3 regions of the Mesorhizobium sp. LNJC394B00 genome follow, and region 1 is predicted to be linked to each of the others. Evidence: predicted binding sites of a transcription regulator. Region 1 holds the regulator's gene; each other region holds the start of a gene.
The links. The regulator LexA, encoded in region 1, represses DNA repair genes until DNA is damaged. The targets are predictions, from matches to a motif close to TGTTCNNNNTGTGTTCNG.
Positions count from the first base shown of each region.

Region 2: X751_RS142930 (PA0069 family radical SAM protein) is a predicted target of LexA. The motif match lies at 1,637-1,654, and genes of this name have one in related genera.
Region 3: X751_RS09840 (DUF3072 domain-containing protein) is a predicted target of LexA. The motif match lies at 3,332-3,349, and genes of this name have one in related genera.

Region 1 covers NZ_AYWH01000004.1:233,311-238,545, reverse strand. Annotated here, with positions in the region: gene arr (NAD(+)--rifampin ADP-ribosyltransferase) at 1-80, shown strand, start outside; partial or broken gene X751_RS01000000163910 (ComEC/Rec2 family competence protein) at 192-2,649, shown strand; gene lexA (transcriptional repressor LexA) at 2,643-3,425, opposite strand; gene X751_RS146975 (GntR family transcriptional regulator) at 3,629-4,393, opposite strand; gene kynU (kynureninase) at 4,561-5,235, shown strand, end outside.
Region 2 covers NZ_AYWH01000007.1:112,823-118,057, forward strand. Annotated here, with positions in the region: gene X751_RS142940 (hypothetical protein) at 1-822, opposite strand, end outside; gene X751_RS142935 (glycosyltransferase) at 1,075-1,578, opposite strand; gene X751_RS142930 (PA0069 family radical SAM protein) at 1,729-2,883, shown strand; gene X751_RS142925 (ribonuclease HII) at 3,038-3,733, shown strand; gene X751_RS142920 (F0F1 ATP synthase subunit B) at 3,958-4,449, opposite strand; gene X751_RS142915 (F0F1 ATP synthase subunit B) at 4,460-5,059, opposite strand; gene X751_RS142910 (F0F1 ATP synthase subunit C) at 5,152-5,235, opposite strand, start outside.
Region 3 covers NZ_AYWH01000005.1:454,072-459,306, forward strand. Annotated here, with positions in the region: gene X751_RS144675 (Crp/Fnr family transcriptional regulator) at 1-243, shown strand, start outside; gene X751_RS1000000165820 (PilZ domain-containing protein) at 646-930, opposite strand; gene X751_RS0133710 (DUF982 domain-containing protein) at 1,099-1,341, opposite strand; gene X751_RS144665 (VOC family protein) at 1,718-2,050, shown strand; gene X751_RS144660 (NADP-dependent oxidoreductase) at 2,224-3,141, opposite strand; gene X751_RS09840 (DUF3072 domain-containing protein) at 3,384-3,593, shown strand; gene X751_RS0133720 (nuclear transport factor 2 family protein) at 3,661-4,023, opposite strand; gene X751_RS1000000167055 (hypothetical protein) at 4,527-4,964, opposite strand.

The DNA.
Region 1 (5,235 bases):
ATACACCGGAACAATTGAAGGCAATGCACGATGGGCTTGCTCGCGTGAGAGCGGAGGGCCAGGATATGATTGAGGATTGAGCGTCCTTGCCAGGTGATGGTCGATTCCGGCGCGGTGGACGTGATCACGCGGACTTTCGCGCTTTGCGCGTTCATGTAGCATAGGGGTCTGGGGCGCAAGGGGCAGACCCGATGGCTGGACGTGGCCGGGGCACGAAGGAAGGCGAAGGCGCCGAGGCAAGCGTCAGCGAACGCTCGCTGTTTGCCGATAGTCCCTATGCCGAGCCGCTGCCCCTCGCGCTGCCTGAGCCGCATCCCGGCGTCGCGCCTGCGCTGCCCGGTCACGCGTTGCCGGCGCAAGTCACAGCGCCCGGATCTATCGCCCGTCTGCGCAGACGGCTTCGCCGTCCGTCATGGCCCGCGCTCCGCCGCAGCCTTGCCGTGGCCGCCAACACGGAGCTCGACCGGGGCGTCGCCTTCCTGCTGGTGCCGGTTTTCCTGGCGGCCGGCGTCATCATTTATTTCTCGCTGGCCGGCGAGCCCGGCTTTGCGCAGCCAATCGCCATTGTGGTGCTGGCGACATGTTGCGCCCTCGCCACGCGATCGCGGCCGAGGACGCATCTGTTCTGCATGGCCGCGATGCTGTGCGCGCTCGGCGTCGTCGCCGCCAAAGTCGAGACTTGGCGCGCCGGAACGCAGATGCTCGGCTCCGAGATTCAGACACGGCTGACCGGCCGCGTCGTCAGTCTCGAACAGATGGAAAGCGGCCGCATCAGGCTGACGCTCGATGTGGTTTCGACCGCTTACCCCGAGCTGCGCTACGCCCCGGAGCGGGTCAGGCTCTCGGCGCGGACCGTTCCCGCCGATATGACCGCCGGCTCCCTGATCACCGGCTATGCCAGGCTGTTGCCGCCGACCGGTCCGGTGCGGCCGGAGAGCTACGATTTCTCCTTCGACAGCTATTTCACCGGTTTCGGCGGCAGCGGCTTCTTTCTCGGCAATCCGAAAACCATTGCTACGCAGGGACCGCCGCCGCTGACCGCGCGGCTCTCCTCGGCAATCGAGAACGCGCGCGAAAACATTGCCGACCATATCAGGGGCAAAATCGGCGGCGCCGAAGGCGAGATTGCCGCGGCGTTGATTGTCGGGGTGCGCGCCGGCATCCCGGACGAGGTCAACGAAGCGATGCGGCGCACCGGCATCTACCACATCATCTCCATCTCCGGCCTGCACATGGCGCTGGTTGCCGGCACCATCATGGTGTTGCTGCGTGGCGCCTTTGCGCTGTTTCCCGATTTCTCTTCGCGCCGCCCAGTCAAGAAATATGCAGCAGTGGCAGCACTCGTCTCCATCGCCGCCTATCTCGTCATTTCAGGCGTCGTGGTTGCCGCCGAGCGCAGCTTCATCATGCTGGCGGTCATGCTTGTCGCCGTGCTGTTTGATCGCGCCGCACTCACCATGCGCAATCTGGCGATCTCCGCCATTGCCGTCATCCTGGTGTCGCCGCACGAGGTGGTCGGTCCCAGCTTCCAGATGTCGTTTGCTGCCACCGCCGCCCTTGTCGGCGCCTATGCCGGCTGGGCCGATTACCGCGCCGACAAGGTGAGAACGCCGCCGGCAAAGCGCTCCTTCGTCGGCTTCCTGTCGCGAAAATTCGCGCTGGCCATGGGCAGCCTCGCCATGACCTCGATCATCGCCGGCAGTGCAACCTTGCTGTTCGCCATCTGGCATTTTCAGCGTGTGTCGCCGCTCAGCCTGATCGCCAATCTGGCCGTGATGCCGATTGTTTCGTTGATCGTCATGCCTTTTGCCGTGCTCAGCGCACTGGCGATGCCGTTCGGCGCCGACGGGCCGTTCCTCTATGTGATGGGCAAGGGTCTGATGGCGATGATCGCTATATCGGCCTGGATTTCCGAGCGCTCGCCGGTCGACGCCGTCGGGCTGATCTCCATCCGCTCGGTGCTGTTGGTGGCGGTCGCCCTCGTCATCGCCACCATGGCCACCACCTGGCTCAGGTTGGCGGCCGTGCCTTTCGCGCTGGCCGGCCTGTTGACGGTAGCCGCAGGTGCTTACGCCCGACGTGCTCATATCCGAGGATGCGCATCTGGTGGCCATGCCGATCGGTGGCGGCGAACTCGCCCTCAACCGCGAACGCTCCAACGAATTCACCACGGACAATTGGAAACGGGCGCTGCGGGCCGAAACCATTATCCCACCTGAGATTTTCGAGGCAACAGATACGCGGTTCGATCTCGATCCGCTCGATCTGCCGCCCGGCTCGCCCTTCTATTGCACCGGCGATCTCTGTATCGCCCGGCACCCTTCCGGAGCCATTGTGGCGCTTGCGAAAGACCGCAAGACGGCGCGGCCGGCCTGTGCCTTCGCGAGCCTGATCGTCATCGATGACGCCACCGCCTACAATCCGTGCCGCGACCCGCTGGTGCTGGTCGTGACGAAGAAACAGCTGGCCCGCGACGGCAGCGCCGCCGTCTTCTTCGATCCGCAATCGGCAGCTGCAGCGCCAACCATCCGCTTCGCCGTCGACAAGCCGTATCGCCCCTGGCACGAGCAACGCCGCTTCTCCCGCGAAGCGCGCGGCCTGCCGCCTTACAACCAGCGTGAAAAGTACAAACCCAAGCCGGCTCAGTAGCGCCGGATCAATCCGACAAGCTTGCCCTGCACCTTCACCCTGTCCGGTCCAAAAATGCGGGTCTCGTAGGCCGGGTTGGCGGCTTCCAGGGCGATCGAGGCGCCCTTGCGGCGGAAGCGTTTCAGGGTCGCTTCCTCATCGTCGACCAACGCCACCACGATCTCGCCGGGGCTGGCTGTGTCGGCATTGCGGATGATGACCGTGTCGCCATCGAAAATGCCGGCCTCGATCATCGAATCGCCCTTGACCTCGAGCGCGTAGTGTTCGCCGCCCATGATCATATCGGGCGGCACCGAGATCGAATGGGTCTGATGCTGGATGGCGTCGATCGGCACGCCGGCGGCGATGCGTCCCATAACCGGGATTGAAATCGCGGAAACGGCATCGTCATTGCCGGCCGACATCGAACGCGACGGCGAGCCCGGCTTGATCTGGCGGCCGAGACCGCCTTGGCCCATCGCGCCTTGTCCTTGGCCGCCTTGCCCTTGGCCGGTTTGACCAAGACTGCCCTGAATCACGCTCGGCGAAAACTTCCTCGCCGCATTGAGGCCTGGTGCGATCGAGTCGGGCAGCCGCAGCACTTCCAGCGCGCGCGCCCGGTTCGGCAGCCGGCGAATGAAACCGCGCTCCTCAAGCGCCGTGATCAGGCGGTGGATGCCGGACTTGGAGGCGAGGTCGAGCGCTTCCTTCATCTCGTCGAAGGACGGCGGGATTCCGCTCTCCTTCAGGCGTTCATGGATGAACATCAGAAGCTCATGTTGTTTGCGCGTCAGCATCGCGGCCCCCAAGGGTTCTGAAATCAGAATCAGAAAAAACAAACCCAGAACAAACACTATCTGTTCCAGTTGTGTTCCGCAACCTTTTAAAGTTTAATGAATGTGTTGACGTTTTGTTCAGCGTAACGTTCGGCGCTGCGGGCGCCGCCTGCGCCCATTTGCCGGCAACGGGTGAAACGAAGCCAAAGTGCCCTGCGCGTCGGCTACGACCGCCGCTTCCTTTTCGGACGGGGCTGCGCAGCATCCGCGCCGGGTTCGCTCTGGGCATAGACCTGCAGCGTGTAGCCGATGTGAGCGGTCATCAGAGTTTTCGCACGTTCGACGTCGCGATCGAGGGCCGCTTCCATCAGGGCGGTATGGTGTTCGATCGCCACGGCGTCGCGCAGGGCCGCCACGGCCTTCCGGTGTCCATCCGTGCGGCCGGCGGCGGCGCGCAGCGTCGGGGCCAGACCCAGAAAGCGGTGATGGCGATGCAATTGGTCGGAAATCGTCGCATTGAAGCGCAGCAGCCAGCTGGATGTCGCGGCACTGAGCAGCGCCGCATGGAAGGCATCGTGTTTTTCGTACCACGCGTCGACCGCATCATCCGATGGATCGTCGAGAACAGACCCGCACCGTGAGAGACGATAGTGGGCGGCAACGACCGCGTCTTCCCACTCACGGTCGCCCTCCTCGATCGATTCCACCAGCAGGGGCAGTTCGACCACCAGCCGCGCACGCGCCAAATCCTCGAGCTCCGCCCGAGAGACGGGAGCGACCGCAAACCCGCGGTTGCTGATGGCGGTCACAAGCCGTTCCGCCTCCAGCCGCGACAGCGCCTCGCGCAACGGCGTCCAGCCGATGCCGTAGGTGTTGCGCAGCGTGCTCAGCTTCAACGGCGCGGCAGGCGCCAGCCGGGTCGCAAGAATATCGCGCCTGAGCAGGCGATAGGCCGCTTCCGTCTTCGAGGTCTGCTCGTCACCCAGCATCGTGATCCATCAGACATAAACGCTCGGCGGATCATTATATATCAAAGCCTTTCAATGGGTGAATTATATATAATGTTTGACAGTTCAAGGGCGACCACTCAAGATCGCCGGCATGTTTGGGCGGCAGGCTCCGCCGCGCGCGTTTGTCCATGGAGGGGCGCCGGATCATGAGCACGACACCCGATCTCGCTACAATCGAAGCAATGGATGCCGCCGATCCGCTGCGCTCCATGCGCGAACGCTTTGTCTTGCCGCAAGGCGTGATTTATCTCGACGGCAATTCCCTGGGCGCCGCGTCAGCGGTCGTCTTCAGCGAACTGCAGCAGGCCGCCACGCAGGAATGGGCGCACGACCTCATTCGCGCCTGGAACACCGCCGGCTGGTTCAACATGCCGGTGGAACTCGGAGATCAGCTCGGGCGACTGATCGGCGCGGCTGATGGGCAGACGGTGGTCTGCGACACAACCTCGATCAACGTCTACAAGCTGCTGCACGCAGCGCTCGGCATGCGGCCGGATCGGTCGGTCATCGTTGCCGAGGGCGACAGTTTCCCGACCGACCTCTACATGGCCGAAGGCGTCGCCTCGACCCGGCCGGGAACGCGGCTGCGGCTGGAGGGCGTCGACGCGGCGGCAATCGAGGAGCTGATCGACGACAGCGTTGCCGTCATCCTGGTCAACCACGTCAACTACAAATCCGGCCAGTTGCGCGACATGACGGCGCTGACGCGCAAGGCACATGACGCCGGCGCGCTGATCATCTGGGATCTCTGCCACACGGCCGGCGCCTTGCCGGTCGAACTTGACCGTGCCAATGCCGATTTCGCCGTCGGCTGCACCTAC
Region 2 (5,235 bases), on a different contig from region 1:
CAGCGTGACCGGGCTGTCGTCGCCATAGACCTTGAGCACGTCTTGCGCCGGATGGCCGACCAGCAGCGTCAACTGGTGCTTGAGGCTGCGCCTGTTGTGGCTGCCTTTGACATAGACATGCGGGCCGGTGCCGGCATCGCAGGGCTTGAGATAGAAGAAGAATTTCAGCATCCGCCAGTCGTCGAGATCGAAATGATATTTGCCGAGCGAGGCAAGGTTCTTGTCGGCGTCGGAAGCCTCGCCGGTCGGAAAACTCCACCAGACACGCGTGGTGATCAGCTTTGCCTGCCCGCCCAGATAGTGCTGGGCGATGTCGAGCAGCAGCGGATCGTTTTGGATGGCGAGTGCTGCCTTGCAGCTGAGGATGCGCTCGAAATAGTGGCCGCTGAGCAAAGAGCGGCCGAACCGCTTCTCGGCTTCTGCGTGTTCTCCGGGCATGAATTCGAGCCGGCGGTCGAAATTGCCGAAGCACGGCGTGCTCTGAGCAAAGCTGGCGATCTCTTCGTGGATTGCCTGCGGAAGGACCAGTCCGGAGAACAGGCCATCGGCGCGCAGCGCCGCGACGATCGACTTGAGGTCGACGCCCCTGAACATCGTCGCTCCGGCACTCTGCGCGGGGCGCGCGGCTTTGGCGCCAAGCCAGTGCAGTTTGCGCGCCGGCATGGTGCGGGCAAGCACGAACATCGGCAGCCATGCGGGATTTTCGCGCAGGTCGGACAGATAGGTCGGGATACGCACCGCAATGCGGCGGAGCTGGCTGCCGTTGCGGGCAATGGCTTCCAGACTGGGGGCGCCGGATTTGTCAGGGGACGAAAGGTTCATCGGGGTCCTCAGATATGAACGGCAGCAACGACGACGCGGCGCTTGCTTACCGCTCCGGCACTACCCAAGCCCCGATATCCCGCATCAACGGAATGCTAATCCCGCGTCAGCTTTTGTGCAATGCACAATAGCTTTTTGCGGCGAAAAAGAGGGATGGTGCTGCGACCGTGCCAATGCGGATGAGGCGCCGACGCTGCCCCTCATCCGCCCTTCGGGCACCCTTCTCCCTGGGAACGGGAAAAGGGAGAAAGATCACTTCTTCGGCGCCAGCCAGATTTCGGCGTCGAGCCGCCTGGTGGCGAGACCGCGCGCAAGGGCTTCGGCGCTGTGCGCGTTCTTCGACAGGGCAGCGGCCTGGCGCTTGCTGATGACCAGCCCTTCGGCCAGCGCCCGGTTGCCCGAAAACACCCGTGACAGGAACGGCGTGCGGCTGCCGCGCGCACGGGAAAAGCGCGCCGGCATGGTTTGCCGCGCCGTGTGAGCGACAACGTCGTCGATCCAGCCCTCCGCCAGCCTTGCGCCGGGTTCCAGAAACAGCAGCCAGTCACCCTTCGCCTGCCTGATTCCCGCGGCAATGCCGCCGGCCACGAAGTGGCAGCCGGCATGATCGGCAACCCGATGCGTCTGGTCGGTCGAGCCGGTGTCGCAGACGATGACATCGCGCACCACGCCCTCGACCGCGCCGCCGATCAACGAGGCGAGCGTGCGGGCAAGGCCTTCTTCGTCATCCCGGGTTTCGATGAGAACGCTGAGCATTTTTAGCCGAATAGCGGAAAGCCCGGCGCAGCGCCAGTTTTGCATGGCCCAACGAAAAAGTTCTTGCTTTGTTCTCATCAGCGAAATAGGATTATTTTCATGAACAGAGCGATTCGACAGCCAGCCGACAGTCCTTGGGAAAGGGCCAAAATGGAACATATCGTGCGTGCGGACATTGCTGCTTTCGGAGCAGGGCGAGCCGAGATGGCCAATGCGATGATCGAACAGAGCGGCATGCGCGTCCGTCCGGATCGCAACCGCGGCCGTTCCGCGGGCATCAACCCGTCCGGCCGGTTCGAGCCGGTCAGCCGGCATGTGTTCGACGACGGCTGGAATTCGCTGGAGGAATTGCCGCCGTTCAAGACCGAAGTGCAGGTCGAGAAGCCGCGCACCATCATCACCCGCAACGAATCGCCCGACATTTCCTTCGACCGCTCGATCAACCCCTATCGCGGCTGCGAGCATGGCTGCGTCTATTGTTTCGCCCGGCCGACGCATTCCTTCATGGGCCTGTCGCCGGGGCTGGATTTCGAAGCGAAGCTGTTTGCCAAGCCGGATGCGGCGCGGCTGCTCGACAAGGAACTGTCGAAGGATGGCTATCAGCCGCGCACCATCGCGATCGGCACCAACACCGATCCCTACCAGCCGATCGAGAAACAATACCGGATTATGCGCGAGATCCTCGAAGTGCTGGAGGCGCGCGGCCATCCGGTCGGCATCGTCACCAAATCCCATCTGGTGACGCGCGACATCGACATCTTGTCGCGCATGGCCGAACGGGGCTTGGCCAAGGTGGCGCTGTCGGTGACGACGATGGACCGCATGCTGGCGCGCACCATGGAGCCACGCGCGTCGACGCCGACCAAGCGGCTTGAGGCAATCCGGCAGCTTTCCGATGCCGGCATCCCGGCCTCTGTCATGGTGGCGCCGATCATTCCCGGCCTGACCGACCAGGAGATGGAGCGTATCCTCGATTCGGCACGCGCCGCAGGCGCCCGCGAGGCCGGCTATGTCATCCTGCGCCTGCCGCTCGAGGTGGCGCCGATCTTCAAGGACTGGCTGCTGCGCCACTATCCCGACCGCTACCGGCACGTGATGTCGCTGATCCGTTCGATGCGCGACGGCAAGGACTATGATTCGGAATGGGGCAAGCGGATGAAAGGCGCCGGCCCCTATGCCTGGCAGATCGGCCGGCGCTTCGAGATCACGGCCAAGCGGCTCGGCCTCAACGCCGAGCGGCGCACGCTCCGAACCGACCAGTTTGTCGCCGCCGCCAAGGCGACCGAGCAGCTGATGCTGCTCTGAGAGTAGCGCCTGCCCTGCCCTCGTGGTTGGCAGGCGACCCAAGAATCCCGTCCGGCCTGTCCCCCGGCCTGCAGACGGTGCCCTCCCGGTCTTGCCCCACTCGACCCTGGAGGGACTTGCGGAGAATCGGAGCCGATGCGAACCTCGCCGCAACATGGCTCGCGCGCGTTCCGATTCTCCGCTTCTTTTAGAAATCGTCGAAAAGCCCGACTTCTCCTTCGAGACGAAGGCGATGGCTGAAGGCCTGTGGCCGGTGGCAGGCATGGACGAGGCCGGCCGCGGTCCGCTGGCCGGGCCGGTGGTGGCGGCGGCGGTGATCCTCGATCCCGCCAACATTCCCGACGGGCTAGACGATTCCAAACGGCTCAACCATTTGCAGCGCGAGGCGCTGTTCCTGAAAATCCTGGGGTCAGCGCTCGGCGTGTCGATGGCCTCGGTCAGCGCCGAAGGCATTGACGGCAGCAATATCCTCAAGGCCAGCCTGGAAGCCATGCGCCGCGCCCTTGCCGGCCTGCCGATCCAGGCGAAGCTGGCGCTGGCCGATGGCCGCGATGTGCCGCCGGGCCTCCTCTGCGAAGGCCGCGCGCTGATCAAGGGCGACCAGCGCTCGCAATCGATCGCCGCCGCCTCGATCGTCGCCAAGGTGATGCGCGACCGCATGATGTGCGGCTGCGGCAGCCACCACGAACGCTACGGGTTCGAAGTCCATATGGGCTACGCCACCGTGCGGCACCGCACCGCGATCGAAGCGCATGGTCCGGTGGCAAGGCTGCACCGGGCGTCATTCGCGCCGTTCAGGCTGGGTGGAGTTGAGGTGGTTGAGCAAGAGAGCTTCGCCGGGTTGGAGTAATGATAATCTCCCCCCTTGAGGGGGAGATGGCCGGCAGGCCAGAGGGGGTCGCCGCGCGTGAAGCGCTAGCCCTTACTGGCCGCAGAAAGAGCGTCGCGGCCGGTCGCACCGAACCCCTCTGTCGCTTTTGGCGACATCTCCCCCTCAAGGGGGCAGATTGTCCGCGCTCAACAAAAAAGCCGCCAGGTTGCCCGGGCGGCTTGATGTCAGCGAGTTAACCCCGCTCAGTTCAGCCTGGCCTTCACGTCCTGCAGCGCGGACTTGAACAGGTCGGCGCCGGCCTTGGCGTCGATCTTGCCGGCAAGCAGCGTGCGGGCCGCCTCGACGGCGATGTCGACGGCGCTGGCGCGCACTTCGGCGACGGCTTCGCGCTCGGCCTGGCCGATCTTCTGCTCGGCAAGCGCAGTGCGACGGGTGACATAGTCTTCGGTCTTCTTGTGCGCCTCGGCGGCAAGCATGTCGGCCTCGCGCTTGGCGGCAGCGACGATGGCTGCGGCCTCCTGCTCGGCTTCCTTGCGCTTCTTCTGGTATTGGCCGAGCAGTTGCTGGGCCTCTTCGCGCAACCGGCGGGCTTCCGCAAGCTCGTCGCTGATCTTGGTCGCACGGGCGTCGAGCGACTTGGCGATCAGGCCTGGCACCTTGATGTAAACGGCAACGCCGAGGAAAATGACGAGGGCAACCGTTGCCCAAAGCGTTGCGAGAGATGTGGCGTCCATGATGTGCTCCTCACCGGGCCACGGATTTGACCGCAGCCGAGATCTCGGCCTTGCTCGTCTTGCCGCCGACAAGCGCATCGACGATGGCTGAAGCGGTGTCCTCGGCAATCATGCCGACTTCCTTCATGGCGTTGGCCTTGATGGAAGCAATGCTGGCCTCGGCCTCGCCGAGCTTCTTGTCGAGGGCGGCCTCGACCTTCTTGCGGGCAGCCTCGGCTTCAGCCTTGGCAGCGTCGTTGGCCTGCTGGCCGATCGCGTTGGCCTTGGCCTTGGCTTCCGCCAGTTCCTGCTCGTAAGCGGCAACGGCGGCGTCGGCCTCGCCCTTCAGCCTGGCGGCCTGGTCGAGGTCCTGCGTGATGCGATCGCTGCGGACGTCGATGATGCCGCCAAGGCGCGGCATCACCACCTTCTTCAGGAACAAATAGAACAGCCCGAACGTGATCGCCAGCCACAGAAGCTGGGACGGAAACGTCGCCGGATCGAATGGCGGGAACGTGCCGTGCGCCTCGGCAGGCACGCCGGTGCCGGAATGCGTGTCGCCTTCCGTACCGGTGTGGGCGCCTTCAGCGGCGGGTGCGGACTCTTGCGCAAACGCAGATGTCACGAACATGGACTATCCCCTCATATCAGGCATGGCCGCAGGAATGCGGCCAGCCAATTCTTCCCAATGCTCGTCCGACCGATAATTGGCCGAACAGGGGCTCAGCCGAACAGGGCGAGAAGCGCGATGAGAAGCGAGAAAATGCCCAGAGCTTCGGTCACGGCGAAGCCGAAAATCAGGCGGCC
Region 3 (5,235 bases), on a different contig from region 1:
TCGGTCGGTCGCATTGAAGATCATGTGGCCTATCTCCCCATAACGCAGGCTGCACTTGGCGACGCACTTGGCCTCTCCTCCGTGCACGTGAACCGAGTGCTTCAGGACCTTCGACGCGACGGTCTGATATCTACCCTTGGCTCGCGTTTTCATGCGCCCGACTGGGCAGGGCTCGTTCGCGCCGCAGATTTTGACTCTACCTATCTGCATCATAGGGCTGCGCAGACGGGTGCCGGTTTCTGAGAATGCTGGGTCGCTCATGATGCATTAAGCCAACCCCTCGCGATCCTTGAAACCGAATCTGCTGTAGAACCCGCACTCCTCCAACAGGAATGTCGAATGTCGATCACTGCTTGAGAACTGGACCGCAGACTTACCTAGCGACGGCATGGCTTCCCAAAGCTACGACTTGAACCCGCCGAAAGCTGGACGTTGTTTGACGTCTTCACTGGGTAATACCCCCGCAGCGCGTGGGCGTCTGGCTAACTATCTGGACGAGGAATATTCCCGGCATCTTCAGCCTTCTGGCCGTGTCGACCTGAGGCGAGGGTTCCCTAGGGTAACCTCTAAAGTACGACTGCCCTGAAACACGTGCGGAGCGCCGGATAGTGTCCAAATTTCGCAAAGCCAATGCACCGGCGCTGCTTAGCCATAGTGGAGACGCGGCTTCGGCAACGTTCCTGTAAATTGAACCCCAATTCGGTCGTTCCTGCGCCACCGCAGGACTGCTTGGTAGGCAACGCCGTCGGTCGGCACGTAAAGCACAAACCGCTCAGGGACACGCGCTTCCACCGGGACTTTGAGCTCAGCTCCGCCACTGTTTTGGTTCCGAATGGTGCAACTGATCTCGGAGTTTGTAATTCCGCTGATGATTGAGGCGCCTTTAAGCACCCGCTGCCTCCGTTCGCGGCGATGCTCTTCATCAACCATGTGACCTCCATCGGTCACCCCCCGGCCCTATGGTAAGCCCACCGGCGAACAACTGTCCATCTGGGGCGTCGCTCGGTAGCCGGACGGCATAGATGCCCGTTGCGCTGGTGAATTCGCCGGCCGCCAACGCGAAAACAGACCCGAGTGGTCCCGTTGCGTATAGCGTTGTTAATCCGGCAGCAGCATCTCCTCTTCATCGGCCGCGGCCTCGAACAGCAGCCGGAAGTCGTTACCCAGCATCTTGCCATCCATCGCAGATAGGCAAGCCTCGGCCGCCAGCCGCCACTTGGGGCCACGATTGGACCATTTTAGGAGCTCCTCAGCGGCGGCATCAACCCGGTTGACACCAAGGCGAAGCCCCGGGCGCTCGGTCTTCACATAAACTGGAGGGTTGAACCAACGGTGGGGCATCACGCTTCTCGAGCGTTGAAGGCGATGAACAGTCCCCAAACGGAGGCTGAATCGACGATCATTTCGACTAACTGGCAGTCAGTTTCGAGAAGATCGCGGCCGGCGCTCGGGCACCGCTGCAATGGTCGCCTTGACGGAAGTATGTTGCCGGGTTGTGAGCCCAACAGGACCTCGCGGACCAGCTCCTTGGCCGTTTGCTGCGTAGGCCGAACAGGTGCTTGAATGTCCATCCCATCCTCCCAGAGAGATAGAACCTCATCAGCTATTCTGTGGGTCACTTTCCGAAAAAGGCAAGAGTCGGAAACGTACAAAGCAGGTTCCCGCAAACACCGCATTTGCTCGAGGCATGTGAATGCAAATCCAAGGATTTTACGCCGTGCTCGCCACAGCAAGGATGGACAAAGCGGAGGAGTTCTATACCCGGCTATTCGAGCGGAGGCCTGATGATCGCCCCATGGACGGGTTGATCCAATGGCGCAACATCGCAGGCGCCAACTTGCAAATCTTCCAGGATAAGGAAAATGCTGGGTCCGGCAGACTGACTATTGTGGTCCCCAAAATGGACAAAGCCCGAAGGTCGCTTGAAGAAAGTGGCGTGACGCTCACAGGTGAATCGGAGGGTGACTACGGGAAGATTGCCCAGATCGCAGACCCTGACGGCAATCGTATCACTCTTGCAGAGCCCCCATCGCGGCCTTACAACACATGAAGGATTTCGACTCCCCTGTTTGGCAAACCAGCTCATCGGGTTACGATGGACGACGCGAATTCCTCGCCTGCCTACAATGGCTACATTCCGCGACAGGCGCTGATTTGCACCTCACCGTGTCAGCTGCCTGACGCGACCTTAAGGAGAGAGGACTCGCCTCCTCTCCCAAGTTCTCACGGACGAACGCGGATAACCGTCTTTCCCGTGCGTCGCTTGGTCGAGTTGAAGGTCGCGACGGCATCGTCCAGGCTCGAGACTTTGCCGATGTTCGTCCGCAGTCGTCCATCCCGGATTCGTTGAACTATCTCAGAAAGCTGGGCTCGATCAGCCTCGACGACAAAGTCAATCGCCAGGCCGTCTGCAGGTCGAATATCCGTTGGTCCGACGGCTGTCACAAGCGTTCCTCCGGCCCGGACCAGCGTTGCGGACCGCTTCTGGATGTCGCCGCCAATGACATCGAACACCAGATCGACACCGCCGACGTCTTCCAGCGTGTCATTTCCGAGGTCGACGAATTCATTTGCACCGAAGTCGAGCGCCTTCTGGCAGTCGGCGGCGCGTCCGGTGCCGATGACATAGGCTCCGGCCTCCCTTGCAAGCTGCGCCACCATCGAACCGACGGCACCGGCAGCGCCATGCGCGAGAACGCTCTGCCCCGCCTGAAGGCGGCCGTGCTGGAACAGCCCCTGCCAGGCGGTCAGGCCGGAGATCGGCAGGCTCGCGCCCACCGTGAAGTCGACGTCGCCGGGCAGTGGCGCGAGATTGCGTGCCTCCATGGCAACATACTCGGCGAGGGTGCCGTCGCGATGCCAGTCGGCGAGGCCGAACACTCGCTGACCGATTGAAAGCCCCGTGGTGCCGTAGCCGAGCGCAGTGACCACACCAGCCAGCTCGTGGCCGAGGATCGAAGAGGTCCTGTCACGGAAGGCTCGGTCGGCCCACGTCGAGGGCCACTCCAGTTCGGTGTTGACGAATCCTGCCGCATGAACCTGTACGACCACGTCGTTAATTGCCGCCTGAGGCTCGGGCAGTTCCACCAACTTCATCCCGGCCGTTCCTGCAGTCCGGTCCGTCGCTACGATTGCTTTCATGGGGATTGTCTCCTCACCGTTGGGGTAAATTGCGGGCGCGGAGGGTCTTTCGACGTCGCGCAGAGTTGGCGTCGGCTCATCGTTGGCGACCGCGAGCGGAAGCTAAGCAATCTCGTCGGATTGTTCCAGCACGGGTAAACTTGCAGTCGTGAACACCTATGCCCTCGCAATCTCACACACTTCAAGCATGTGGAACAAAAGCAGATCAAACACGTTGTGCCGTTCCCAACATGGAGAGCGTCATGCAAACTTCACCCCGAGCCAAAAGCGAAACTATCAGCAAGGATCCTGACGAATGGACGACTGGTGACGAGCCAATGACTCCGTCGCAAGCTTCCTACTTGAAAACATTATGTGAGCAGGCGGGCGACGACAGAAGCTACGCTGAAGATCTAAGCAAAGCCGAGGCCTCGAAGCGAATCGACGCGCTAAGGAGTGAGCTCAAGCTCTAAAGGCGCTGGGAGACCTACGACAGGAGATCGCCAGCTTAGCGGTATTTGGCCTGTGATCTGGACGGTCCTAATGGTGAAGGTGGTAGAGTTTGCTAACGATCTTCCATTCTCCTGCGATCTTGAGCAGGGAAAGATAGTCGGTGAACCTTGTGGTTCCAAATTCGTCCTCAACCTTCACAGTGGCTGCATCGCCCGTAATGTCGAGCGATGCGACTGTCCAGTTGGGGCTGGTGTTCGGCGGCAAGCCCGCACCCATCACCTCGCCGACATAGGCATCGACACTCAGCCATTCGACCGCGCCCTGGAAGTTACCGATGATTGATGCGCGTGGGTGGAAGGCTGCCCGCAGCCCTTCTTCGGCACCGGTGGACATGGCCAAAACGTAACCTTCGATGGTAGCGGTAATAAGACTTTCATCGGTCTGTGACATCGAGGCTTCTCCACGCCAGTGTTTGCAGCGGTCAGAGCATGGAGGGACCGATCCTTGCTGACAACAGGCAAACGGTTTTTCGGACCAGTTGGGTCCGTTTCCTTTGTTGCTTTCGCGGTTACTTCGGGCGACGCCTCGCGCCAAAGGCCGCCAGAAGATCAGGTCGAGTTGAGGTGTGTCGCAAGTTCCCTACTTCCGAAACGAGTCGCCGCCCAATGGGTAGACGCGACTTCACCATTTCAACCGCTCGTTCTGTTCAACAACGAGGGCCGTGTGTTGCGGCTGCTTTGATCGGAACGCAAGCGTCCGGAGTTTGAAAAACCAACTCTCTTGTCGGTCGAGTAAACAACTTTACCGACACCGTGGGAGAGCGATGCGCGCAAGCCTTCGTGTGGGAAAAGGCCAGCAGTGCTGCAGCTGATGCCTTCCCTTCTGCGATGGAGCGCGCCTGAGAAGCCGCACCAGCGGCGCGCCGGTTGTGAACGTGAAGGCAGCCGGCGCGTTCAGCGAGCGCCGTCCCGTTCAGCGAGCGCCGTCCCGTTCACCTGCCTTTCTTTGACGGCCCTGTGTTCAGCTTCCCACGGCAACGCGTGGAAGTCGGGCTTGTGCCCCGCTTCACGGTAGGCAGCCTGAGTGAGGAAACTTGCTTTGTCCCGCTCCACAACGCAAACAAACGGCGGATTCCCCGGGCACCTATAAACGCCTACAGCTTTTTTCATGCAACAGGTGTGCGACGGCTGCTCGAAGATGTCGTCCTTCATTGCGATGACAGAACAAGAGCGAGGATAGCAGCGGTCCGGCATCACTGAAGGTGCGGGAATTCGTAAAAATCGTACAACTCTTTTCATTGCAGAGAGAGTTTCGGCGGGCTTATTAATGTGGCGTTTACCATTGCTTTGAGGGAGGCTGCGATGGTTGCAAAGCTCATAGATATCGCTCAAGCGGCCACTACGGCCACCTTGCTGATGCGCAAGAAGTCCATGGCGGAATCCGCCACATTTAGCCGGGACATGGATCAATCGCGCAGGGCCATCCGAGCCTCACGCGAGCGCCTTCGTCAACGTCATCGCGATGACGTGGCGCGAGGCTGGGAAGATGCCGACCCGTCTACTGTTGCCGTCTCCGCGTTTCAAGCCGACGTTCTCCGCTCTGCATTCCGAGGCCTAGATGTTTAGTCCCAAGGTTTGATGGGTTGGATCGTCAGCAAGTAGC